3 regions of the Micromonospora sp. H33 genome follow, and region 1 is predicted to be linked to each of the others. Evidence: riboswitches for the same ligand, from Rfam matches in the RefSeq annotation. Region 1 holds a riboswitch; each other region holds the start of a gene.
What was found. Region 1 has a riboswitch for cyclic di-AMP ahead of ACTMS0_RS02060 (coiled-coil domain-containing protein). Riboswitches for the same ligand answer to the same signal wherever they lie in the genome.
Positions count from the first base shown of each region.

Region 2: it holds a riboswitch for cyclic di-AMP, as region 1 does, so the genes downstream of both, ACTMS0_RS06505 (coiled-coil domain-containing protein) here and ACTMS0_RS02060 (coiled-coil domain-containing protein) in region 1, are expected to answer to the same signal.
Region 3: it holds a riboswitch for cyclic di-AMP, as region 1 does, so the genes downstream of both, ACTMS0_RS17140 (C39 family peptidase) here and ACTMS0_RS02060 (coiled-coil domain-containing protein) in region 1, are expected to answer to the same signal.

Region 1 covers NZ_JBQHDE010000001.1:430,820-438,622, reverse strand. Annotated here, with positions in the region: gene ACTMS0_RS02065 (carbonic anhydrase) at 79-789, shown strand; gene ACTMS0_RS02060 (coiled-coil domain-containing protein) at 933-1,949, opposite strand; cyclic di-AMP (ydaO/yuaA leader) riboswitch at 1,954-2,084, opposite strand; gene ACTMS0_RS02055 (YibE/F family protein) at 2,251-3,597, opposite strand; gene ACTMS0_RS02050 (hypothetical protein) at 3,671-3,811, opposite strand; gene ACTMS0_RS02045 (heavy metal translocating P-type ATPase) at 3,924-6,008, shown strand; gene ACTMS0_RS02040 (metal-sensitive transcriptional regulator) at 6,103-6,405, opposite strand; gene ACTMS0_RS02035 (heavy-metal-associated domain-containing protein) at 6,499-6,708, shown strand; gene ACTMS0_RS02030 (hypothetical protein) at 6,736-7,731, shown strand; gene ACTMS0_RS02025 (heavy metal translocating P-type ATPase) at 7,743-7,803, shown strand, end outside.
Region 2 covers NZ_JBQHDE010000002.1:198,428-206,230, reverse strand. Annotated here, with positions in the region: gene ACTMS0_RS06520 (alpha/beta fold hydrolase) at 65-991, shown strand; gene ACTMS0_RS06515 (HelD family protein) at 1,117-3,234, shown strand; gene ACTMS0_RS06510 (cation diffusion facilitator family transporter) at 3,322-4,239, shown strand; cyclic di-AMP (ydaO/yuaA leader) riboswitch at 4,392-4,524, shown strand; gene ACTMS0_RS06505 (coiled-coil domain-containing protein) at 4,533-5,588, shown strand; gene ACTMS0_RS06500 (SRPBCC family protein) at 5,643-6,095, opposite strand; gene ACTMS0_RS06495 (1-phosphofructokinase family hexose kinase) at 6,268-7,248, shown strand; gene surE (5'/3'-nucleotidase SurE) at 7,245-7,803, shown strand, end outside.
Region 3 covers NZ_JBQHDE010000006.1:299,878-307,680, forward strand. Annotated here, with positions in the region: gene ACTMS0_RS17090 (DNA alkylation repair protein) at 1-330, opposite strand, end outside; gene ACTMS0_RS17095 (iron chaperone) at 336-785, opposite strand; gene ACTMS0_RS17100 (hypothetical protein) at 967-1,416, opposite strand; gene ACTMS0_RS17105 (RidA family protein) at 1,680-2,087, shown strand; gene ACTMS0_RS17110 (winged helix-turn-helix transcriptional regulator) at 2,084-2,482, opposite strand; gene ACTMS0_RS17115 (flavin reductase) at 2,699-2,947, opposite strand; gene ACTMS0_RS17120 (hypothetical protein) at 2,944-3,180, opposite strand; gene ACTMS0_RS17125 (hypothetical protein) at 3,177-3,356, opposite strand; gene ACTMS0_RS17130 (DUF5753 domain-containing protein) at 3,569-4,336, shown strand; gene ACTMS0_RS17135 (DUF397 domain-containing protein) at 4,327-4,518, shown strand; gene ACTMS0_RS17140 (C39 family peptidase) at 4,713-5,561, opposite strand; cyclic di-AMP (ydaO/yuaA leader) riboswitch at 5,783-5,917, opposite strand; gene ACTMS0_RS17145 (hypothetical protein) at 6,186-6,929, opposite strand; gene ACTMS0_RS17150 (hypothetical protein) at 7,111-7,521, opposite strand; gene ACTMS0_RS17155 (acyltransferase family protein) at 7,608-7,803, opposite strand, start outside.

The sequences.
Region 1 (7,803 bases):
GTGACGGTGGGTGGCAGCCCGAGTCCAGCGCCGGTCCGGGTCCCACCAGGTTCGTCACCGCAGGGACGAGGTGAGGGCATGAGTCGTCGCGGAACGCCCGGCACGCAGCCGGGCCCGGATCGGAAGCCCGTCGGGGCCGCCGTCGGTGGTCCGACCGGCCCAGAACAGGCGCTCGCCGAGCTGTACGCCGGCAACCGGCGGTTCGTGACCGGCGAACCGCGCCACCCCAACCAGGACGCGGGCCGTCGGGCGGCGGTGGCGGACGGGCAGCAGCCGTTCGCCGTGATCGTCGGCTGCTCCGACTCCCGCCTCGCCGCCGAGATCATCTTCGACCGCGGCCTGGGTGACCTGTTCGTGGTGCGGACCGCGGGGCACACCCTCGGCTCGGAGGTGCTCGGCAGCGTCGAGTACGCGGTCGACGTGCTCGGCACGCCGCTGGTGGTCGTGCTCGGCCACGACTCCTGCGGGGCGGTCCAGGCGGCCCGTGAGGCGGACGCGACCGGCACGCAGCCACCCGGGCACCTGCGGGCCGTGGTGGACGCCGTGGTGCCCAGCCTGCGCCGGGCCGACGCCGAGGGCGTCACCGACCTCGGCGGGATCGTCGACATCCACATCGCGCAGACCGTCGAGGCGATGCTGGACGAATCGGAGGCGCTCGCCGCCGCCGTGGCCGCCGGCCGGTGTGCGGTCATCGGCATGTCGTACCGCCTCGCCGCCGGTGAGGTGCGGACGGTGGCCGGCCCCGACGACCTGTCCGGCGCGGACCCGGCCGCCCGCGCCGCCGCCTGATCCGACGTCGCACGCCCCCGGGCCGCTGCCGAACATACGCCGGGCCGCTGCCGGACGACCGCCAACGCCACGACGCACGCCCCGCCGGGCCTACGCGAAAGGGCCGCCCCGCACGTCGCGGGGCGGCCCTTTTCAGTCGTCGGCTACAGCATTGACACGTGGACGTGGTCGGTGTGGGCGGACGGCCCGCTGTACGACTTCCAGCCGGTCGCCGGGAACCAGATCTGCCGGTTCCAGATCACGTAGTAGATGCCGAGCCGGTCGGCGTTGCGGACGAGGAACGCGGTGAGGTCGTTGCCGTACCGGCGCATGTCGTTGTTGTACCAGGCGCGGAACCCGCTGTTCTGGAGCGACCAGTCGCAGGCCCGGCCCTTGGGGTGCTCGAACGGACCGCCGGACCGGTGGCAGCCGACGAACCGCTTGAACCCGGCCCGCCGCACCTCGTTGTGCATGTGCAGCGTGCGGGGGGTGACACAGCCGCTGGTGGTCGGGTCGTTCTCGCTGCACGACTCGGACCGCCAGTCGCCGTCGGCGGTGCGGCCCGGGGCGATCCGGGCGACCGGCGACTCGGCGCTGACCAGGCCGCCGGTGAGCCCCCGTCCGCCGACCAGGCGGAGGGCCTTCTCGGCCTCGGTCTTGCCGCGCTTGAGGTCGTTGGTCAGCTTCTGCTGCTCGCGGACCTCCGCGTCGAGGGCCAGCTTGGCCTGCTCGGCGCGGTTCTTCGCCGCGTTGACCACGGCGAGGCGCTTGTCGTTGACGAGGTTCAGCTCGTCCAGCGCCGACGCGCGGGCGATGAACGAGTCGGGGGTGTTCGCGCCCAGGAGCATCGACATCGCGCCGATCCGCCCGGTCCGGTACGACTGGGCGGCGATCTCGTTCACCTGTGGGGCCAGGGCGTCGAGGTCGGCCTGCGCGCGCCGGAGTTCCAGTTCGAGGACGAGCCGGCGCTTGTTCGACTTGTCCAGCTGAGCCTTGGCCTTGACGAACTCGCGGTTCCGGGACTCGATGAGGTCGCCGAGCAGCTTCGGCTCCCCGTCGTGCCCCGAGGGCTTGGGGGGTGTGGTGGGGGCGGCCGACGCCGGGGCGGGCCCGGCGAAGACGGCCAGCGCGGCGAGCACGGCCACCACGGGTGTCAACCAGCGGCGTAGGGGTGCCGTCACAGTGTTCCCTTCCGTCGACCGCCGACCGGGTTAGCTGACGGGTTCGGGACGGAAGCGGCCCCTACCGCTGGCGCGGATTCACCCCACGTACCTGGTTCCCCGGCTCGCCTCGCGGCGATTGGGCGGTGGCCCCGCTGGCGCCTGTGCGCGCCTTCGGCGGTGACCGGCAGCGAGGTTACCTGACAGGAGTGCTGGGGATCTACGTCCCGAAGCCGACCAAATGCGCGATTCCGTAAGCGCGCTGCGTAATCAGTGACGCATCTATCAGGCGGGTGGCACCGCGTCGTCACCGTGCGGAGTCTCACCATCCGGTGTCCGTGCTCCTGTCTCGGTCGGGCCACCCACCCGGGGTGGCGGGGGCGGTGGTGCCGGCGCGCGGCGCGCTCAGCGCCTCCAGCGCGTCCGTCCGTTCGGATGCCGGCCGGGGGGCCGGAGCGGGGACGTCCGCGTCCGCCGTTCCGCCGCCGCGCCGCCCGGCGGTGGTGACCAGGGCGGCGAGCGCGGTGGTGAGCGGGACCGCGGCGATCAGGCCGAGCGTCGCGACCGCGCTGCGGACGATCTCCTGGGCGAGGAACTCGGTGGTGAGGATCTGGGTCGCGGCCCGCGAGTCGGCGGTCAGCAGGAGCAGGACGGGCAGCGAGGCGCCCGCGTACGCCAGCACGATGGTGTTCACCGTGGAGGCGATGTGTGCCCGGCCGACGCGGGTCGCGGACCGGTAGAGCTGGCCCCGGGTCAGTCCCGGGTTGGCGTGGGCCAGCTCGGTGACCGTGGCCGCCTGGGTCACCGTGACGTCGTCCAGTACGCCCAGGGAACCGATGATGATGCCGGCCAGCAGGAGGCCGTGCAGGTCGACGTCGGCCTGGAACATCGACAGCGTGGTGGCCTCCTCGCTGCCGTACCCGGTCAGGTGGGTGGCCGCGGTGGCGAGCGTGCCGAGCACCCCCGTGAGCACCAGGCTGCCCAGCGTGCCGAGGACCGCCACCGACGTCTGCGCGGTGACGCCGTGCGTGAGGTACAGCACCACGAACATGATCAGCGCGGCGCCGACCACCGCGACCAGCAGCGGCGGTCGGCCGGCGCTGATCCCGGGCAGGACGAACGTCAGCAGGATGGCGAAGCTCGCGGCCAGGCCGGCGAGCGCGGCGAGGCCGCGCCACCGGCCGAACGCGACGATCGCGGCGGCGAAGAGCGCCACCAGCCAGATCAGCGGCTTGCCGCGCTGGTGCTCCGCGATGTTGTACGCGCTGGCCGACGGGTCGGCCGGGTCGGTCAGCTCGACCAGGATGATCTCGTCGCCGACGGCGACCTCGGGCGCGCCGGGACCGGCCGGCACCGGCGTCTCGACCTGTTGCCCGGCGTCCGGCCCCTGGTCGACCCGCACCGTCACCGTGCCGCACGGGCCGTCACCGGTGGCCGGACCACCCTGCGGCGCCTCCGGGGTGGGCGGGCACGGCTCGGTCACCACCTTCGTCACCGTGCCGTGGTAGCGGGGCGGCTCGGTGCCCGCGTCGGCCTCCCGGGCGTCGCGCGGCCAGAGCACCAGGGCGGCGACCAGGGTGGCGAGGAAGAGGGGGACCACCGTCGCGATGAGGATCCGCCGCACCCCGGGCGGGGCGGACGGAGCGGGACGGGTGTGGTCGGCGCCCATCGAATGTCTCCCAACGAATCCAGGGCGGGGTACGGCCCGGCGGGTCGGTCGGTTCAGCGTTTCCCGGAACTCCTCACGAGGGGTGCTCGGAGGTGGCGGTGCGGCCACGTACCGTGACGGTCGTGCCGGGGCGGGCGCGGCCGCGCGAGGCCGGCGGCAGCGTCGGCGACCCGGCGCGGAGGCGGGCCGGGTGGTGCGGAATCCGAAGGGCCATCGGCCGAATGGTAGCCAGCGTGACCCGCCGACGCAGGTCGCGCGGTGCGGTGTCGGCGGCCGGACCTGACGGTTGTGCCCCACGGGCGGGTGCGGGAAGGCATGTTGAGGGCATGGTTCGGCACCCGAAGCCCAGCGGCGACCATCCGCACGGGGGGCACTCGCCCGGCGGCGGGCACGACCGGCATGCGGGGCACGACCCGGAGATGTTCCGCCGCCGGTTCTGGGTCTGCCTGGTGCTCACCCTGCCGGTGGTGGCGACCAGCCACCTGGTCATGGAGTGGTTCGGCTACCGGCTGGAGTTCCCGGGCCGCTCGCTGGTGGGGCCGGTGCTCGGCTCGGTGGTGTTCTGGTGGGGCGGCTGGCCGTTCCTGGTGGGTGCCGTCCGGGAGGTCCGCGACCGCGCCCCGGGGATGATGCTGCTCGTCGCCATGGCGATCACCGTCGCGTACGGCGCGTCCCTGGCCACCAGCCTCGGTGCCTTCGACCTGGACTTCTGGTGGGAACTGGCCGCTCTGGTCACCATCATGCTGCTCGGCCACTGGCAGGAGATGAAGGCGATCGGGCAGGCGCGCGGCGCGCTCGCGGCGCTGGCCGCGTTGCTGCCGGACGACGCCGAGCGGGTGGGCCCCGACGGGAGCGTCACCCGGGTGCCGGTGAGCGAGCTGCGGGTCGGTGACGTGGTGCTGGTGCGGCCGGGCGGGCGGGTGCCGGCGGACGGACGCATCACCGACGGCAGCGCCGAGCTGGACGAGTCGATGATCACCGGGGAGTCCCGGCCGGTCACCCGGTCGGTGGGGGACCGGGTGGTCGCCGGCACCGTCGCCACCGACTCCGCGATCCGGGTCCGCGTGGAGGCGCTCGGCGAGGAGACCACACTCGCGGGCATCCAGCGGATGGTGGCTCAGGCGCAGCGGTCCAGCGGGCGGGCCCAGGTCCTGGCGGACCGCTTCGCCGCCGGCCTGTTCTACGTCGCCACCGTCACCGCCGTGGTGACCGTGCTGGCCTGGACCGCGCTCGACAACGCCGACGAGGCGGCGGTCCGGACGGTCACCGTGCTGGTCATCGCGTGCCCGCACGCGCTGGGCCTGGCGATTCCGCTGGTGATCGCCCTCTCCACCGCGCTCGCGGCCCGCTGCGGGATCCTGGTCAAGGACCGGCTGGCGCTGGAACGGATGCGGACCGTCGACGCGGTGCTCTTCGACAAGACCGGCACGCTGACGCGGGGGGAGCACGTCGTCACCGACGTGGCCGCCGCACCGGACGTGGACGAGGGTGAGGTGCTGCGCATCGCCGCCGGCGTCGAGTCCGACAGCGAGCACCCGCTGGCCCGGGCGATCGTCGCCGCCGTCGACAGGCGGGGCGGGCCCGCCGCCGCGAGCGGCTTCCGCTCCCTGCCGGGCCGCGGGGTGCAGGCCACGATCGAGGGCCGGGAGTACGCGGTGGGCGGCCCCGCGCTGCTGCGGGAGCTCGGCGTACGGCTCCCCGGTGCGCTCGCGGCGGCGAGCGACCGCTGGTCGGAACGGGGTGCGGCCGTGCTGCACCTGATCCGCCTGCCGGACACCGTGCTCGGCGCGCTGGCCCTGACCGACGAGGTACGCCCCGAGGCGCGCCAGGCCATCGCCGAGCTGCGGGCGGAGGGCGTGCACACCATCGCCATGATCACCGGGGACGCCCGGCCGGTCGCCGAGGCGGTCGCCGCCGACCTCGGGTTCCGCCCGGGCGTCGACGAGGTGTTCGCCGAGGTGCTGCCGGCGGACAAGGACGGCAAGGTCACCGAGCTGCAACGGCGGGGCCTGACCGTCGCCATGGTCGGTGACGGCGTCAACGACGCGCCCGCCCTGGCCCGGGCGGACGTCGGCATCGCCATCGGCGCGGGTACGGACGTCGCGATCGAGTCGGCCGGCGTGGTGCTCGCCTCGTCCGATCCGCGCGGCGTGAGCGCCGTGCTCCGGCTGTCCCGGGCCTCGTACCGGAAGATGCGGCAGAACCTGGGCTGGGCGGCCGGCTACAACGTGGTGGCCCTGCCGCTGGCCGCCGGTGTGTTCGCGTGGGCCGGCCTGGCGTTGAGCCCGGCCCTGGCGGCGGTGCTGATGTCCGCCTCGACGATCGTGGTGGCGCTCAACGCCCAGCTGCTGCGCCGGGTGCGGCTCGACCCGGCCGCTTCCGACCGGGGTTCCGCCGGGCCGGCGCGTTGATCCACTCGTTGCGGGATGTGTTCGGCGTCGCGGACCCCGCGAACTGCGGCGGAACGCCGGCGGGTCGAGCCGGGGAAGGCCGAGCCAGGGACGGTCAGCCGCGCTTCATCAGCCGGCCGACGGCGGCCATCATCTCGCTGGCCATCTCGTCGGCGCGGCCCTCGGCGGCCCCCTCGTGCATGCAGTGCCGCGCGTGCCCGTCGAGCAGGCCGAGGGCGACCTTGTCCAGCGCGGCCTGGATCGCGGAGATCTGGGTGAGGACGTCGATGCAGTACCGGTCCTCGTCGACCATCTTCTCGATGCCCCGGACCTGCCCCTCGACGCGGCGCAGCCGCGCGACCAGCTGGTCCTTGGTGGCGGTGTAGCCCCGGGTCGGGGCGGGCGTTGGTGTGGTCATGCCGACAAGGATAGCGTACCCGTGGGGGGTATGTTAGTGTCCTGAGCAGCTACCCCCCAGGGGTATTGTGGGTGCCGGAGAAGGAGAGGTTCCATGGTCACCACCACGTACCAGGTGCAGGGCATGACCTGCGGGCACTGCGTGAGCTCGGTCAGCGCCGAGGTCGGCGCGATCAAGGGCGTCAGCGAGGTCCGGGTGGATCTGGCCTCCGGCCAGGTCACCGTCACCAGCGAGAGCCCGTTGGACATCGAGACCGTGCGTGCCGCGGTCGACGAGGCCGGCTACGACCTCGTCGGCGCCTGACGGCCGCACGGGGAAACCGAGGTAACCATGAACACGGCGACGAAGCTGAGCGGCTTCGCGCTCGGGCTCGCGGCGGTGTTCGGCGCGGCGTACGGGGTCGGCCAGGTGACCGGCCCCGGCGCCCCGGCCGCCGAGACCCGCCACGACGACACCGGACACGCCGGCGAGACCCCGCACGGCGACGGGACGGGGCACGGCGACACCGGCGGGGCCGACCTGCCCGGCGGCCTGCTCGTCTCCGAGCGCGGCCACACCCTCCGGCCGGTCGCGGCGCCCGCCGGGCAGTTCGCCTTCCAGATCACCGGGCCGGACGGCGCGCCGGTGACCGCGTACGAGGTGGCGCACGACAAGCGGATGCACCTGATCGTCGCCCGCCGCGACCTCAGCGGTTTCCGGCACGTGCACCCGGAGATGTCCTCGGACGGGACCTGGCGGGTCGACTCGCCGCTGGCCGGGCCGGGCGTGTGGCGGGTCTTCGCCGACTTCACGCCGGGCGGCGGGGAGCCGCTGACCCTCGGCGTGGACGTGACCGTCCCCGGCGCGCTGGCCGAGCGGCCGCTTCCGGCGCCCGCGACCAGCACCACCGTCGACGGCTACACGGTCACCCTGGCCGGAACACCGCAGCCGGGCCGGACGAGCGAGCTGACGCTGACCGTGAGCCGGGACGGCGTACCGGTCACCGACCTGGAGCCCTACCTGGGCGCGTACGGGCACCTGGTCGCGCTGCGCCAGGGCGACCTCGCGTACCTGCACGTCCACCCGGACGGCGCGCCGGGCGACGGGCGGACGAAACCCGGCCCCGAGGTGACCTTCCTCGCCGAGGTACCCTCCGCCGGCGCCTACCGGCTCTACCTGGACTTCCAGCACGGCGGCGTGGTCCGCACCGCCGAGTTCACCATCGTCGCCGGAGCAGCCGGCGGGACGGTCACCGCCGTCCCGGCCGCACCGACGCCGACCAGCACGAGCGCACCCGCCCCGACCGGCGGCGCCGACCACGGCGTCCCCGGTCACGGGCACGACTGACGGGACGCGTGATGACCACCACGAGCAAGCCCCTGCCGATGGCGCCGAACCAGATCGAGCTGGCGATCGGCG
Region 2 (7,803 bases), on a different contig from region 1:
GTAGCCGGTGTTACCACCGGGTATCCCCGGTGTGACGGTTTGGTGCGGCCCCGGGGAGGTGGCGATGCCGGAGGTACGCGAGGTACAGCTGCCCGACGACGTCCGCCTGCACGTGGAGATCGACGGCCCGGCCGACGCCGAGGTGACGGCGGTGCTGCTGCACGGCTGGACGCTGGACGGGCGCGCCTGGCACCGGCAACTCGCGGACCTGCGGGAACGCTTCGGCGGCGCGGTGCGCGTGGTGACCTACGACGCCCGGGGGCACGGCCGCTCCAGCTGCATGGCGCTGCCGACCGCCACCCTGGCTCAGCTCGGCGACGACCTCGCCGCGGTGCTCGACGCGGTGGTCCCGGCCGGGCGGGTCGTGCTGGCCGGTCACTCGATGGGCGGCATGACGATCATGGAGTACGCGCACCGCCACCCCACGCACTTCGCCGCCCGCGTCGCCGGGCTGCTCTTCGTCTCCACCACCGCCGAGGGGCACACGCACACCGTCTACGGTCTCTCGCCCCGTATCGCCCGGTTGATCCGACTCGCCGAGACCACCGGGGCCGGCGTCCTGGCCCGGTGCGGGTCCTGGCGTCCGCCGCGGGCGCTGCTGCGCGCCCTGCGGCCCAGCATCCGCTGGATGCTCTTCGGGGACCACTGCGACCCGAGCGACATCCGCCTGGTCACCTCCGCCGTCGCCCGCGCGTCGTTGCGCTCGATCGGCGGTTTCCGGGCGTCGATCGGGGCGCAGCGCCGACTGGAGACCCTCGCCGCGCTGGCCCGCCTGCCGGCCGCCGCGCTGGTCGGGGACCGGGACCGGTTGACCCCTCCGCCGTGCGCCGAGTCGATCGCGGCCGCGCTGCCGGCGACCGAGCTGACCGTGTGCCCGGGCGCGGGGCACATGCTGATGATGGAGCGCCCCGACGAGGTGAACGCCGCCCTGGCCGGAGTGCTGCGCCGGGTGCTCGAGCGCCCGGCCGCGTCGGCGGAGCTCGTCGGATAGGTCCTGGCGCGTCCGCACACCTCCGGCGCGGGGCGTGGCGCCGGGGCCGTACCCTCGTGCGGTTGGCCGGCGTACGGCCGCGCGTACCGCGCCACCCTCGCCGCCGACGTCAGGAGGAGCGAGCGTTGACCGACCAGACCGCGCTGGAGCAGGAGATCGCCGTCGAGCAACGGCACCTCGACCGGGTGTACGCGCGCCTGGCCGAGCTGCGCCGGTCGGCGGTCCGCGCGGAGAAGGAGGGCTACCGGCTGGCCCGGGTCGGCAACTTCGGTGCCCTGGTGGAGCGGGACGCGATGGTGTTCCACGCGGCGCAGCGCCGGCACCTGTTCGACGCCGAGCACGAGGGGCTGGTCTTCGGCCGGCTCGACCTGCGCGACCGGCAGGTGCTGCACGTCGGCCGGCTCGGCATCCGCGACGAGAACGCCGCCACCCTGGTGGTGGACTGGCGCGCCCCGGCCGCCGCCCCCTTCTACCGGGCCACCCCGGCGCAGCCGCTCGACGTCGTCCGCCGACGCATGATCCAGTCCAGCGGGGAACGGGTCACCCGCATCGAGGACGACCTGCTCGACCCGGCCGCCGCTCCGCCGGACATGACGGTGGTGGGCGACGGCGCCCTGCTGGCCACCCTGTCGAAGGCGACCGGGCGGGGCATGCGGGACATCGTCGCCACCATCCAGCGGGAGCAGGACGAGGCGATCCGCTCCCCCGGTTCGGGCGTCACGATCGTCTCGGGCGGTCCGGGGACCGGCAAGACGGCGGTCGCCCTGCACCGCGCCGCGTACCTGCTCTACGCCGACCGCAGCCGGTACGCCGGCGGCGGCATCCTGGTGGTCGGGCCGTCGGCGGTCTTCGTCGAGTACATCGCCTCGGTGCTGCCCTCGCTGGGCGAGGACACCGCCACGCTGGCCTCGCTCGGCGCTCTCTTCCCCGGGATGCGTGCGACCCGCACCGACCCGCCGGAGGTGGCGGCGGTGAAGGGCTCGCTGCGGATGCGGCGGGTGCTGGAGCGGGCCGCCCGCGACGCGGTGCCGGGCGGCCCCGGCGAGCTGCGGCTGCTCTACCGGGGTGAGCTGCTGCGGATCGACCGCCGCGAACTGGACGCGATCCGGGACCGGGCGCTGCCGCGCGGCGCGCGGCGCAACGAGGTCCGCCGGGCCGGCTTCGACGGCGTGTTCGCCGCGCTCTGGGCGCAGGCCCGGCGGCTGGGCATCCCGCGCCTGCCGGAGCAGCGCGCGTTCGAGGCCGAGATCGCCGAGCGGCCGGAGTTCCGCGAGTTCCTCAAGGCGTGGTGGCCCCGGCTGCACCCGCGCCACGTGCTCGGCTGGCTGGCCCGCCCCGACCGGCTGCGGCGGTACGCGGGCGGGGTGCTCTCCGGCCGGGAGATCCGCCTGCTCACCGAGGCGTACCGGACCCTGGACTCCCAGGGGCTGACCATCGCCGACATCGCCCTGCTGGACGAGCTGGACGCCCTACTCGGCAAGCCGATGAAGCCGGCACGGCCGAAGCGGGACCCGTTCCAGCTCGCGGGCGGGGTGCGCGAGCTGACCACGTTCGCCGACCGGCAGCGCGCCGCCCGGGAGGCGGCCCGTGAGCGCCCCGAGGACTACCGCGAGTACGCCCATGTCGTGGTCGACGAGTCGCAGGACGTCTCGCCGATGCAGTGGCGCATGATCGGCCGGCGCGGGCGGCTCGCGTCGTGGACGGTGGTCGGCGACCCGGCGCAGACGGCGTGGACCGGCGACCCGGACGAGCTGGTCCGGGCCCGTGACCAGGCCCTCGGCCGCCGCCGCCGGCACCACTTCACGCTCACCACCAACTACCGCAACTCGGCGGAGATCTTCGCGGTGGCGGCAGCGGAGATCCGGCGGCTCGACCCCGACCTGCCGCTGCCGACCGCCGTCCGTTCCACCGGCGTCGACCCGGTGGAGCTGGTCGTGCCGCCGGCCGAGCTGGAGACCTCGGTGGTGGAGGCGGCCAGTGCCTTGGTCGCCGAGGTCGAGGGGACGGTCGGCGTGATCACGCCGGTGCCGCGTCGGGACGAGGTCGCCGGGTGGCTGGGCGGGCTCGGCGCTCCGCGCCTGCAGGTGGTGACCAGCCTGGAGGCCAAGGGCATGGAGTACGACGGCGTCGTGCTGGTCGCTCCGGGCGAGATCCGGGCCGACCCCGGGTCGGGTGTACGGACCCTGTACGTGGCGCTGTCCCGGGCCACGCAGCGGCTCACCACGGTCGACCCGATCGGCTGAGAGTCGGGCGCCCGACCCTCAGTTGCATACATAGCGATGTGAGCATAGATTGGACGCGGGTCCGGACGGGTGACGGAAGGTGTCCGCGTGGGCGCAGGTCATGACCACCACCACGGGTCGGTCGCGAACGCGGCGCAGCGGCACCGGGGACGCCTCTGGGCGGCCTTCGCCCTGCTCGCCACCCTGATGGTGGTGGAGGCCGTGGCGGCGTTCCGCACCGGCTCGCTGGCCCTGCTCAGCGACGCCGGGCACATGTTCACCGACGTGCTCGGCATCGGCATGGCCCTCGCCGCGCTCACCGCCACCCGCCGGAGAAGCGGCGACCCTCAGCGGACCTTCGGCCTCTACCGGCTGGAGGTGCTGGCCGCGCTCGCCAACGCCGTGCTGCTCTCCGGCGTCGCGATCTACGTGGTGGTGGAAGCCGTCCGGCGCTTCGGCGACCCGCCGGAGGTGCGGACCGGTCCGATGCTCGCGGTGGCCGTCCTCGGCCTGCTCGCCAACCTGGGCGCCTTCGCCCTGCTGCGGTCCGGGGCCCGGGAGAGCATCAACGTGCAGGGCGCCTACCTGGAGGTGTTGGGCGACCTGCTCGGGTCGCTCGGCGTGATCGGGGCCGCCCTGCTCATCGCGGCCACCGACTGGTGGTGGGCCGACCCGCTGGTCGCGGTCGCCATCGGCGTGTTCATCCTGCCGCGCACCTGGCGGCTCGGGCGGGCCGCGCTGCGCATCCTCGTCCAGGCCGCCCCGGAACACCTCCAGGTCACCGCCGTGCACGACCGGCTGGTCGCCGTCCCGGGTGTCGCCGAGGTGCACGACCTGCACGTCTGGACGCTCACCTCGGGGATGGAGGTGGCCTCCGCGCACCTCACCATGGCGCCCGGCGCCGAGGTCGGCGCGGTCCTCGCCGCCGCACGGACCGCCCTGCGGGATGAGTTCCGCATCGAGCACGCGACGTTGCAGATCGAGCCCGGTGCGGCTCCGGGGGTCTGCGGGTCGGTTGAGTGGTAACCAACACGTGCGTGATTAGAGCGACTATTATCCCTTTTTGTCGGATTGGGCCGTGATCACGCCGACACCGTCTGTCACTTCCGCTGCATCTGTCACACCGGCACCGGTAGGCTCTGTTCCGGCCTCCGCCAGGCGGCACGCACCGGTGCCGGCGGCGGCCGCCGCCTAATCGCCCGACAGGGCGAGCCGGGGAACCAGGTACCTGGGGTGCATCCGCGTCGAGCGGTAGGGATCTTCCGTCCCGAACCCGTCAGCTAACCCGGTCGGCGGCTGACGGAAGGACATGTGGATAGATGCCAGAAGTGGTATCCGTACGACGACCTGCCGCCCGAGTGGCGGCCCTGCTCATCGTGGCGCTCACCCTCGGTCTCGGCGCCGCGCCGGTCGCCCCCGCGGCGGCCGCTCCCCCGGCCCGCCAGGCCGCCGCACCCGGGTCGGACCCGGAGGGCGGCACCCCCGCCCTGCGGGCCCAGCTCGAGGCGGCCAGCAAGGGCTTCCTGGACGCCAAGCGAGCCCTGGACACCTCGGTCAAGCGCCAGCAGCAGCTCGCCGCGCAGCTCAAGACCACCGAGGCCCAGCTCGCCGAGCGCACCTCCCGGGTCGGCCAGATCGCCGGCCTCGCGTACCGCACGGGCCGGCTCGGAGCCGCGTCGGCCCTGCTCAACAGCACCTCGCCGGAGGGCTTCATGGACCGGGCCGCCGCCCTGGACGCGGTGGCGGCCAACGAGGACCTGGCCCTGAAGGAGCTGCTGGAAACCCGTGACCAGGTCACCAAGGCCAAGCTCGCGGTGGAGGTGGAGATCACCGAGCAGCGCAAGCAGCAGGCCGTGATGGCCAAGCGCAAGCAGCAGGCCGAGAAGGCGCTGACCGTGGCCAACTCCCGCGCCGACGCCCCCGCCAGCCGGAGCGCGTCCCGGACCGCCGCCGCCGCCCCGCGCAACTCGGACGGCTCCTGGCCGCGGGAGTCGTGCAGCGTCAACGACCCGACGCCCGCGGACGGCTGCATCACCCCGCGGACGCTCCACGCGCTCAACCAGGCCAAGGCGGCCGGCTTCACCCGGTACGTCTCCTGCTACCGCTCCGGCGGGTCGGGTGAGCACCCGAAGGGCCGGGCCTGCGACTTCGCCGCCCAGCCCAACGGCTTCGGCGGGGACGCGACCGGCGGCGACCGGACGTACGGCAACAACCTGTCGGCGTTCTTCGTCAAGAACGCCGATCGGCTCGCCGTGCTCTACGTGATCTGGTACCGGCAGATCTGGCTGCCCAGCAGCGGGTGGAAGTCGTACAGCGGGGCGAACGGCGACCCGTCCAGCGACCACACCAACCACGTGCACCTGTCGGTGTACTGACGACGTTCGGGTCGGGGTCGTCCGGGTGACCGGACGGCTCCGGCCCGTCGTCGGTCAGGCGGCCGGACCGGCGTCCAGCATCGCACCGAGCCGGCTGGCGAGTCCCAGGTGGGCCGAGCGGGCCTGCGCGAAGGCGTACCCGAACAGCGGCGCCGGCGCGGCGAGGGTGATCTCCACGTCGATGCGGACACCGTCCGGCTCGGGCCCGAGCCGGGTGTGGTTGCGGACGATCGTCGCCGGCCACTGCCGGGCGACCGTCACCACCTCGTCGGAGGTGGCGACCAGCACGTCGGCGCGGTAGGTGACCGGGAGACGCAGCCGCCCGACCGCGAGCCGGTCGGTGATCGCGTAGCTGGCGCGGGCACCGGGACGGGGCCTGAGCCGACGGACCCGGACGATCAACGGGTGCAGCTCCACCTGCCGGAGTGGGTCGGCGAGCAACTCGGCGGCGACCGCGGGCGCGCAGCGCGCCTGGACGGTGTAGCTGAAGGAATCCCGCCTGAGCACGCCGTCTCCCCACCGTCGTCGCCTCGCCCGATCGTCGTCCACCCGCCCGCACGCTGGCAACGTCCGACCGGACACCGCGCGGACACCGGGTATTCACCCACCCGCCCGACTACCGTCAGCTGATGGGGTACGACGGATCGTGGCGGACGACCGGGGCGGGGAGGCGGTGCCCGTGAGTGAGCATGTGATGGTCTTCGCGCCGACGCCGCGGCTCACGGTGACGGTCGACCAACCGAGCGAGGCGCCCGAGCTGCACCTGCACCCGGGTGGGCAGGGCGTCTGGCAGGCGCGCATGATCATGTCGCTCGGGGTCGACGTGGTGCTCTGCACGGCGCTCGGTGGTGAGATCGGCCAGGTGCTGGAACCGCTGCTGGTCAGCGAGGGGGTCGACCTCAAGGTGGTGGTCCGCGACTCCGGCGGGAGCGGTGGGTACGTGCACGACCGGCGCGAGGGCGCCCGCCGGGAGGTCGTGGACGTGCCGGGCGGGGCGCTCGGCCGGCACGAGCTGGACGAGCTGTACAACCTGGCGCTCGGCGAGGGGCTCCGCGCGCCGGTCAGCGTGCTGAGTGGACCCCACGAGCCGCACCTCGTCCCGGCCGAGCTGTACCGGCGCTTCGCAGCCGACCTGCGGGCCAACGGCGGCAAGGTGGTCGTCGACCTGGCCGGCGAGCACCTGGCCGCCGTGCTGGACAGCGGCGTGTTCTTCCTCAAGGTGAGCCACGAGGAGCTGATCGCCGACGGCCGGGCCGCCGGCGACGACGAGGACCAGCTCGCCCGGGCGATGTACGACCTGCACGCCGGCGGCGCGGAGAACGTGGTGGTGAGCCGCGCCGACAAGCCGGCGCTCGCCCTGGTCGACGGCGAGGTGTTCGAGGTGGAGATGCCCCGCCTCCAGGCCGCCGACCCGCGCGGGGCGGGCGACTCGATGACCGCCGGGGTGGCCGCCGTGGTGGCCCGGGGCGGCGACATCCGGACGGCGGTCCGCACCGGGGCCGCGGCGGGAGCGTTGAACGTGACCCGGCACGGCCTCGGCACCGGCCGGCTCGACTCGATCACCGGCCTGGTGGACCGGGTCCGGCTCGTGCCGGCGGGCGGCCGCCCGCAGGAGCGTACGACCCCGGACGAGCTGGCGGACCGGGCGGCCGAGCGATGACCGTGCGGGTCCTCATCACCAACGACGACGGGATCGCCGCGCCCGGCATCGCGGCGCTGGCCCGGGCCGCCGTCGACCGGGGCCTCGACGTCGTGGTGGCCGCGCCCCGGGAGGAGGCGAGCGGCACGAGCGCGGCGATGACCGCCGTGGAGCGGGGCGGTCACGTGGTCGTCGATCCGCACCCGCTGCCCGGGCTCGACGGAGTGCCGGCGTACGGGGTGGGCGGCTCGCCCGGCTTCATCGCGCTGATCGCAGTGCACGGGGCGTTCGGGCCGCCGCCGTCGGTCGTGCTCTCCGGCGTCAACCGGGGCGCCAACGCCGGCCGTGCCGTGCTGCACTCGGGGACGGTGGGTGCCGCGTTCACCGCCGCCGCCAACGGCTGCCGGGCGATGGCCGTGTCCCTGGACGTGCTCTCCGCCGGCGAGGCCACCGCGGTCAGCGGCGGCGCGGCGGTGGCGGCGGCCGCCCGGGTCCGCGACGCCGAGCGGCACTGGTCGACCGCCGCGCACGTGGCCCTGGACCTGCTGCCCCGGCTGACGGCCGGGCCGGTGGAGA
Region 3 (7,803 bases), on a different contig from region 1:
GTTGATGCGGCCGGTGTTGGCCAGGACGAGGCGGAAGATATTGCCCCGCTCCTCCTCGTCCCCCTTGTCGAACTTCCGGACCAGGATGAGGAGCGACGTCAGCCGCTCCTCGTGCACGCCGCTCGTCAGCAGCGTCGCCGTGTCGGCCAGGGAGAGGTCGCGCCAGTACCGGCCGGCCACCCTGCGCTGTTCCGGTACGGAGACGCCGACGGCCCGGTCGCCCTCGCCATACCCGCCCGGAAACATCTGCAGATAGCGACTCACACCCTCCGCCCGGCGAGGGTCGGCGAGGCCGGCGAGTTCGCGACGGACATCCGCGGTCGTGGCCATGACGGTCAGGAGACCGCAGCCCTCACCAGCTCGACCACCTTCTTCTCCACCGCGGGGCTCCACTTTTGGAGCGCGTACGACACCGGCCACATGTCCCCGTCGTCGAGGTTGGCCGTGTCCTGGAAGCCCAGGGTTGAGTACCGGTAGTTGAACTTGCCCGCGTCCTGGAAGAAGATGACGATCTTGCCGTCCGCGTTCGCGTAGGCGGGCATCCCGTACCAGGTCTTGGGCGACAGCTCCGGTGCGGTGGCGGTCACCGTCACGTGCACGCGCTCGGCGAGCGCACGATCCTCCGGCGCCATCTGCGCGATCCGGTCGAGGACCGCCTGCAGTCCGTCGGCCTTCTTGGCGCCCTTCTTGCCCTCGGCGCGCAGCTCGGCGGCGCGCTCCTTCATCGCGGCGCGCTCCTCGGCGCTGAAGCCGTCGGACTCGGTCTTGGCACTCTTCGCGGACATTCTCAGGCTGCCTTTCGACGCTCAAGGCCGGGCGTGCTGCCGGCCATCTGAGGGAAGGCTAGGCCTGCCGAAACCCCGGGTGCTTCTCGATTCCTGATCAAATCGGCGGGGCGACCACCGACACGTCCCTCTCTGCCGCTGGTCGGGACGGAGAACAGCCCACCGGCCGGCCCGGCGCGCCCTACTGGTCAACCGGGCCGAAAATGGTGTGCGCCCGTCCGCCGGAATCCCAGCCGCAGTCGCCGCATCGGACCAGCGGGTTGGCACGGTATCGTGCCATTCCTTTCGCTCCGGCATGGACGGTCGCCACGCTGACAACGAGGACGACGACCGGGATCAAGCTAGGTCGGCCATCGATCAGCAGCCACACGCCGATCAGGATTGCGATGGTGCCCGAGAGCAACCCAAGCAGCAACAGACCGATGGACGTATGGAAGGCAAGGCGCGCTCGTCGTGGCGCCATGCGAGGCCCGAACCGGCCGCCGTAGCAGTTCGGGCACGAAAACAACGCCTCATGGTCGTGTGTCGTCCTATAGATCAAGTACAGGCCTACTGCCGCGACAGGGAGACCGATCGCGTGCGCGATCAGGGTGACAACCATGCCTGCCAGTTCGGACTCGATCCATGTCATCCCGGTACACCGACTCCGATCTGGGTCATGGTGGCGGGTGAGTCATTCGCGCCGGGCATGCGAGCAGTATCAGCCGCTGTCCCAACGGCATCATCATGTTGGTCGGCCACACGACAACATGGATGCCCCCCCCGGTTGGCAGACCTGCCGGTACGGTCACCGAACGGTGCCTGGGTCTCGGAAAAGTGCCTTCTTCCCAGGCCGGAAGCGGTCTCCTACGGTTATTTAGTTACCGCAGGAGAGCGTACGAGGAGGAACTCATCGTGGCTGTGACACTGGTGAACCCGAGCGGGCTGCCGGAGATCGACGTGTACCGGCAGGTGTCGGTGGCGACCGGGTCGAAGATCGTCCACGTCGCCGGGCAGGTTGCCTGGGGCGCGGGCGGGAAGACGGTCGGTGAGGGGGATCTTGCCGCGCAGGTCGAGCAGTGCTACCTCAACGTCGCCACGGCGCTTGCCGGGGTCGGGGCGTCGTTCGACGATGTGGTGAAGCTGACCGTGCACGTTGTCGACTGGAAGCCCGAGCAGATGCCCGTACTGCTGGACGGGATCGCCCGGGCGGCGGCGAAGCTGGGAGTCACTCCGGCCGCGCCGGCGTCGCTGTTCGGGATCGTGGCGCTGGACGTGCCCGAGCATCTGGTGGAGGTCGAGGCGACCGCCGTCCTCGACTAGGGCCCGTCCTGGGCAGCTCCGAAGCGGCTGCGGGAAGCCTCGATGTGGCCCAGGTAGCGCTGGGTCCAGCCGCACATGCCGTCCACGACCCCGCGCAGGGCTTCGCCGGCCTCGGTGAGGTTGTAATCGACGCGGGGCGGGACGGTGGGGTGCACTGTCCGCTCGACCAGGCCGTTGCGCTCCAGCATGCGCAGGTTCTGGGTGAGCATCTTGTGGCTGATCCCGCCGACCTCGTCGCGCAGCTCGCTGAAGCGCATGGTGCGCTGCCCGAGGAACTCGATGATCAGAAACGCCCACTTGTTCGCAACGTCCGAGAAGATCTCACGCGCCAGCGAGTCAGCCCGGGCCAGGTCGGCGTCCGGGGACAGCTCACTGATCTCCTTCCTGGTGCCCACCTGATCACTCTCCATCAGTACTCGGGTTACCGCAAGAGAGCACGGCCGGGCGTCACTCGCGGATGCCGGAAGGGGCTGCGGCGATGGGTCACCCGTTTGCCGCGGTGGTAGGAAGGCTGCAGCGGCGACGTGCGTCCGGGCGAGGTGGCGGTCGAGCCCGGCCCGTCTCCGCGCCGGGGAAAGCAGCGAGTTGGAGACGGGCGTCTGGTGGGCCAGCTACCGCGCGCGGGCCCAGGCGGTGAAGCGCTCGGTCAGGTTGGCCGCCGGCGTGCCACTGTCCAATTCGGCGAGCTGTTCGGCGGCCTCGGCCTGAAGCGTCGCCAGGTAGACCAGCAGGGCCGTTCGGTCGTCGCGGTACTCCCCGAGCAGGCGGAGTTTCGCGGGCGAGCACGGCCACGCGATCCCGCACGCCCGGCAGCGCCACGTGGGCCGGGACGGAACATGTTCGGCTCGGCGTCGAGTCACCGGCCCCTCACCGGCTCTACCTCCGTCACGGCGTCGACCCGGACCGCCGCGTACCGCTCTCGGGGAGCAACCGACCAGTCCGGGCGGATCTCCCGGCCCTTCAGCTGGACCCAGACAGCGCCGTCAACGACCGTGCTGCTGATGACCTCGGTGATGGACAGGGTCAGAGTTCCGGTGCCGAACCTGTAGGCGTCCTCGGGGACACGGATCGTGCGGCCGACGGCGATCGTCACCAGCGGCCCCCGTTCGCCCGGTACTCCTGCGCCGGCGTCAAGGCCCCGGCGCGGCCCGGCTGGACGGTCGGGATCGGCCGGGTGGGTGCGAACAGGGCGGCCGGCAGGTTCGCGCCCCGGACTCGCCGGGGAAGGGGCGGCGGGGTGGGCTTGCAGCGCCAGAAGCGGAGACGCACGGCGGAACCTCCTTCACTGGTTGGAAGGGGGCCGCCCCGCCGATTGCCAGGGGCGGCCCCGCGACTGGCGCTGGCCGCCGGGCTTCGGGTCACCTCCACCGGCCGCGCCGTCTACAAAGCACCCTGCCGACAGTTGTAAGCCGACTACACCACGTAGGACTATTTCCTCTGGACGCTCAGAACGTTCCAGGGAACTCTGCGAAGGGCTCAGGATGAACCATGCAGTCGTGGCGGCGATGGCCGAAGCCGGCGAGACCGCCGACAGCCTCGCAGCTCAGATAGGCGTCGACCCGAAGACGGCGGCGAAGTGGGCGAGTCACGGACGTACCCCACAGACACGGCACCGCGCTCGGGTCGCCGCGATCCTCGGTCGGGAGGTGACGGAGCTTTGGCCGGACGTTCTGAAGCGCCGAGAACCAGCGTGGTTCCGCCCCTGGGCCGACATCGAGCGTGAGGCGGTGTCGCTGCGCTGGTTCGAGCTGGCGTGGATCCCGGGCCTGCTACAGACCGAGGCATACGCGCGGGCGACGCTGGCCGGCGAGAAGCTGACCGCCGAGGAAGTCGACCAGCTCGTCTCGGCGCGAATCCAGCGTCAGGCGGTGCTTCGCCGCGACAACGCCCCGATGTTGATCGCAGTGATAGACGAGCTGGTCCTTCGCCGGACTGCATACGGCGACCGAGAGCTGATGCGCGAGCAGTGCACCCACCTGGCAGCCTGCGCGGGACTACCGACAGTGTCCGTCCATGTCGTTCCCGCAACGGTCGGCATGTACTCCGGGCTGGGCGGGCCGTTCATCCTTGCCGAGCAAGACAACGGGGCGACGGTCGCCCGTGTGGACGGTCAGGCGCAGGCACAAATAGTCGAGGGTGCGGCGGAAATTGCTACGCTGAGTCGACGGTGGGAACGCATCCGCGGGGAAGCCCTCTCGCGGTCGCAGTCCCTAGACATGCTCAGGGAAGCGGCAAGATCATGGACCTGACCGGCGCGCAGTGGCGCAAGAGCACGAAGAGCGGAAACAACGGCGGGGCGTGTGTCGAGGTCGCCGACAACCTTCCCGGCGTCGTGGGCGTCCGGGACTCCAAGGACCCGACCGGCTCGGCGCTGACCTTCTCCCCGGCCGCCTGGCGGGCCTTCGTCACGCAGGTCGCCGAGCGCGGCTGACCAACCGCAGATACGCGCGAACGCCCGTCCCGGTACCCGGGGCGGGCGCTTCGTCATGGCCGGGCCACTCGCCATGTCGCCTCGACATGACGACGATCCGGGGACGTCGGGCCGCAGCCAGCGGCGGCAGCGCGAACGCCGACGGGCGCCGGCCCCTCGGGAAGGGGGCCGGCGCCCGTCGGTCGAGCGGTGGGTCAGGCGGAGTAGCCCCGGGTGGAGGCCCAGTTCGCCAGGTCGATGGTGGTCATCCAGTACGACGGGACCGCCGGGCTCGCCGAGTCGGCGATCCGCACCAGTCGCCCCTCGTCCTTGTATCCAACGACGGCGATGTAGTGGCCGCCGGGGAACGAGTGCCAGCCGCCCGCCGTATCGGTGGCGCTGCCGGCGATGTTGACCACGACGGCCCGCTCGTCGGTGATGGCCTTCACCACGTCGGCCTGGAGCTGGTCCATGTGCGCCGGTGTCGCGGTGCCCGGGATCATCCGGGTCCGGTACGGGTTCCCCTTGACGATCGAGTTGAGCACCCGGGTGGTGTCCTTGGCCGAGTCGGTGCCGAACTCGTCGGCGCCCAGCGGGCCGGCGAGCTCATCCTGCGTGCGCTCAATGCCGGTGGCGCTGAGGGCGTTCCGCACGGCGGCCGGGCCGCAGTTCCAGAAGGTGGTCTGGGCCTCGTAGTTGTAGTCCAGGACCTTCGACTTCGGCGGCTTGGGCTTCTTGGTGACGTCCGGGTTTGCGGCGGCCTTCGCGGCCGGGGAGTTGGACGGGGCGGCGCTCGACGGGGCGGCGCTCGACGGGGCGGCGCTCGACGGGGCGACCGCCACGGCACGGGCCTGACCGCGCGAGGCGGCGGTGTCACCACGCAGCTCGGCCACGGAGGCCGAGGTCTGCGCCGAGGCGGGGGCCTCGTCGGAGCCGGCGGCCAGAGCGCTGGCGCCGGTCGCCAGCACGAGCGCGGCGGCCGACGCGGCGGCCACCTGGAACGGACGCTCGGTGACGAGACGACGGAGCTGGCGCTTGACAGTGTGCTTCAAGGATTCCTCCACGGACTCAAGGGGCTGGCGGCGCACCGGGCCGGCCGCAGGCAGCGGCGGGCCGGCCGCGCGGACCGGGTCCGGCGGCGGGTGGCCACGAGGGGACGCGCCCGGCGAGACCGGGCGGGGGGCGGTGCGTCAGCGCGCGGCGGAGAGCCGGACGGGCGCGGGCACCGCAGTGCCGTGGAGGTGGGGGATGAACCGAGGGGTGGGGTCGTGCTGCACGAGGATGAAACTCCTTCCGACACCGCCTACCGGGTTAGCTGACGGATTCGGGCGGGAAGTTCGCCCTACCGCGAAGATCGCGGATTCACCCCAGATGCATTGGGTCCCCGGCTCGCCATGCGGCGATTGAGCGGGTCGGCGCGGCGTCGCCTCTTGCGATCGGGTACCGCACCGGACCGCGCCGACATTACTGGCCGGTCAGCGGCCTGCCAACCCGCTCTGAGCTGCTTAAACCTCGATCATGGCAGCAATTTTGCGGGCAGTTTCGCACTGACGCGACTCAATGGGACGGGCGGTGATTAGGGCACGGTAGGTCGAGAACGGGACAAGCGGCGGCGGTCAGCCGGAAAGCGACGGAGAAAATCGACCGGACTGAGAACCTTGACCGGTTCGACGTCGGTGTGACGGGGCTCACGGAAATAGCGCGCGTGCGGGACGCCAGCGGGCAGCGGTGACCGGCCGTCGGGCGAACGCCATCCGAGGCTTCGTCCGCGGGGCCGGACGCAGGCTCTCGGCCGCCGCGTACGCCTCGGCGGCGAGCGTACGGGCCGCCTCGGCGGCCACCTCGGCGTCGCGCCAGGCAGCCCGTTCGGCTGCGGCGGCGGCCCGGTAGGCGGCCAGCTTGCCGTCCCGTACGGCCCGCGTCAAGACGATCTCCTGCTCGACCGGGTGCAGGCGCGCGTCCCAGCCGTCCCGGTGGCCGAACACGTCGCCGAGCTGCCGAGCGGAGAGGTCACCGCGCCAGTTTGCGGCCACCGCGGCCCGGTGCAGCCACCGCTCCCGCGCCGCGTACTCCGCCGGGGTGCGCGGGGTGCGGGGGGTGGGCAGCGCGGCGGCGGCGGTGAGCCGGCGGGTGGCGGTCTCCGCCTCGTCGTACGCCTGCCAGGCCCGGTCGGCCTCCTCCTGCGCGGTGAGCCAGGCGTTCCGCCGGCGGCGCGCCGTCTGGGCCGCGCCAGCCGCCGCCACCGCCACCTCCTCGGCGTACCGGCGCAGGTCGGCCGTCTCGTCCACGGGCGGCGGCTCGGCGGCGGGCTGGTCCCGCTCGGGTCGTGCGGCGAGGACGGTGAGCGTGGTCAGGGCGAGGACGAGCAGCGCGGACCAGATGGCGGTCGCCCGGGGGACGTCGATGAGGAACTCGTGGAGGACGGTGTTCATGTCGGCAACCTCACGGGATCGGATCGCGACGGGGACGGCGCACGCGGGTCGCTGCCCGGGTGGGCGCGGACCGGCGGCGCGGCGGGGAGTGCACGGGTACGGAGGCAGCGAACGGGACGGGCCGGGACTGCTCAGGCGGTCGTCACCGGCGTCGCGCGGCGGGCTGCGGTCCGGGGGTCGATCAGTTGCGCGGCGGAGCCCGCGAGCCGGAGCTGGCGGGGAACCGGCCGGCCAGGGAGCCGCACTCGGCGGTGGCCACCGGCGTCACCCGCTTGGCGTCGCCGGGCACGGCTCCGGCAGCCGGCGCGGCGTCCGCTCCCGACCCAGCCGGCACGGTGTGCGGCGCGGTCCCGACCGCCGGCGCCTCGACTGCGACCTGCACGGTCGGTGCGATGTCGGTCGCCGCTCGCCGGATGGACAACGCGAAGCAGTCACTGGTCGCCGACGCCACCGCCACCTCGGCCTGCCCGGCGGATTGGGCGGGGGCGGAGACGCCGACGGTGAGGCCGGCGGTCAGCGCGAGACCGGCCATCAGCCGGGAGGCCCAGCGCACGACCCACCACAACGGACAGGTGAGCGCGACCGGAAGCACGATGCCACGCTACCGTCGCGGTCGGCCGATCGCACCCGTCACCAGCGTGTCGTCGCGACCCGCCGGACCGACCAGCGTGGACCCGGTCAGCCGCGGTCGCCCGCGTACGCCCTCGGGTGGTCCGGCTCGGCGGCCCGCTGCGACGGCACGGCGTCCTGGTCCGCACGGCCGGGCTGCGCGTGCGCCCGGCTGCCGGCGTCCGGCGCGGCCGGTCGCGGCCGGCGGGGTGGCCCGAGTCGCCGCATCATCGGCGTCTCCACGTAGCGGTGCAGCAGCGCCGCG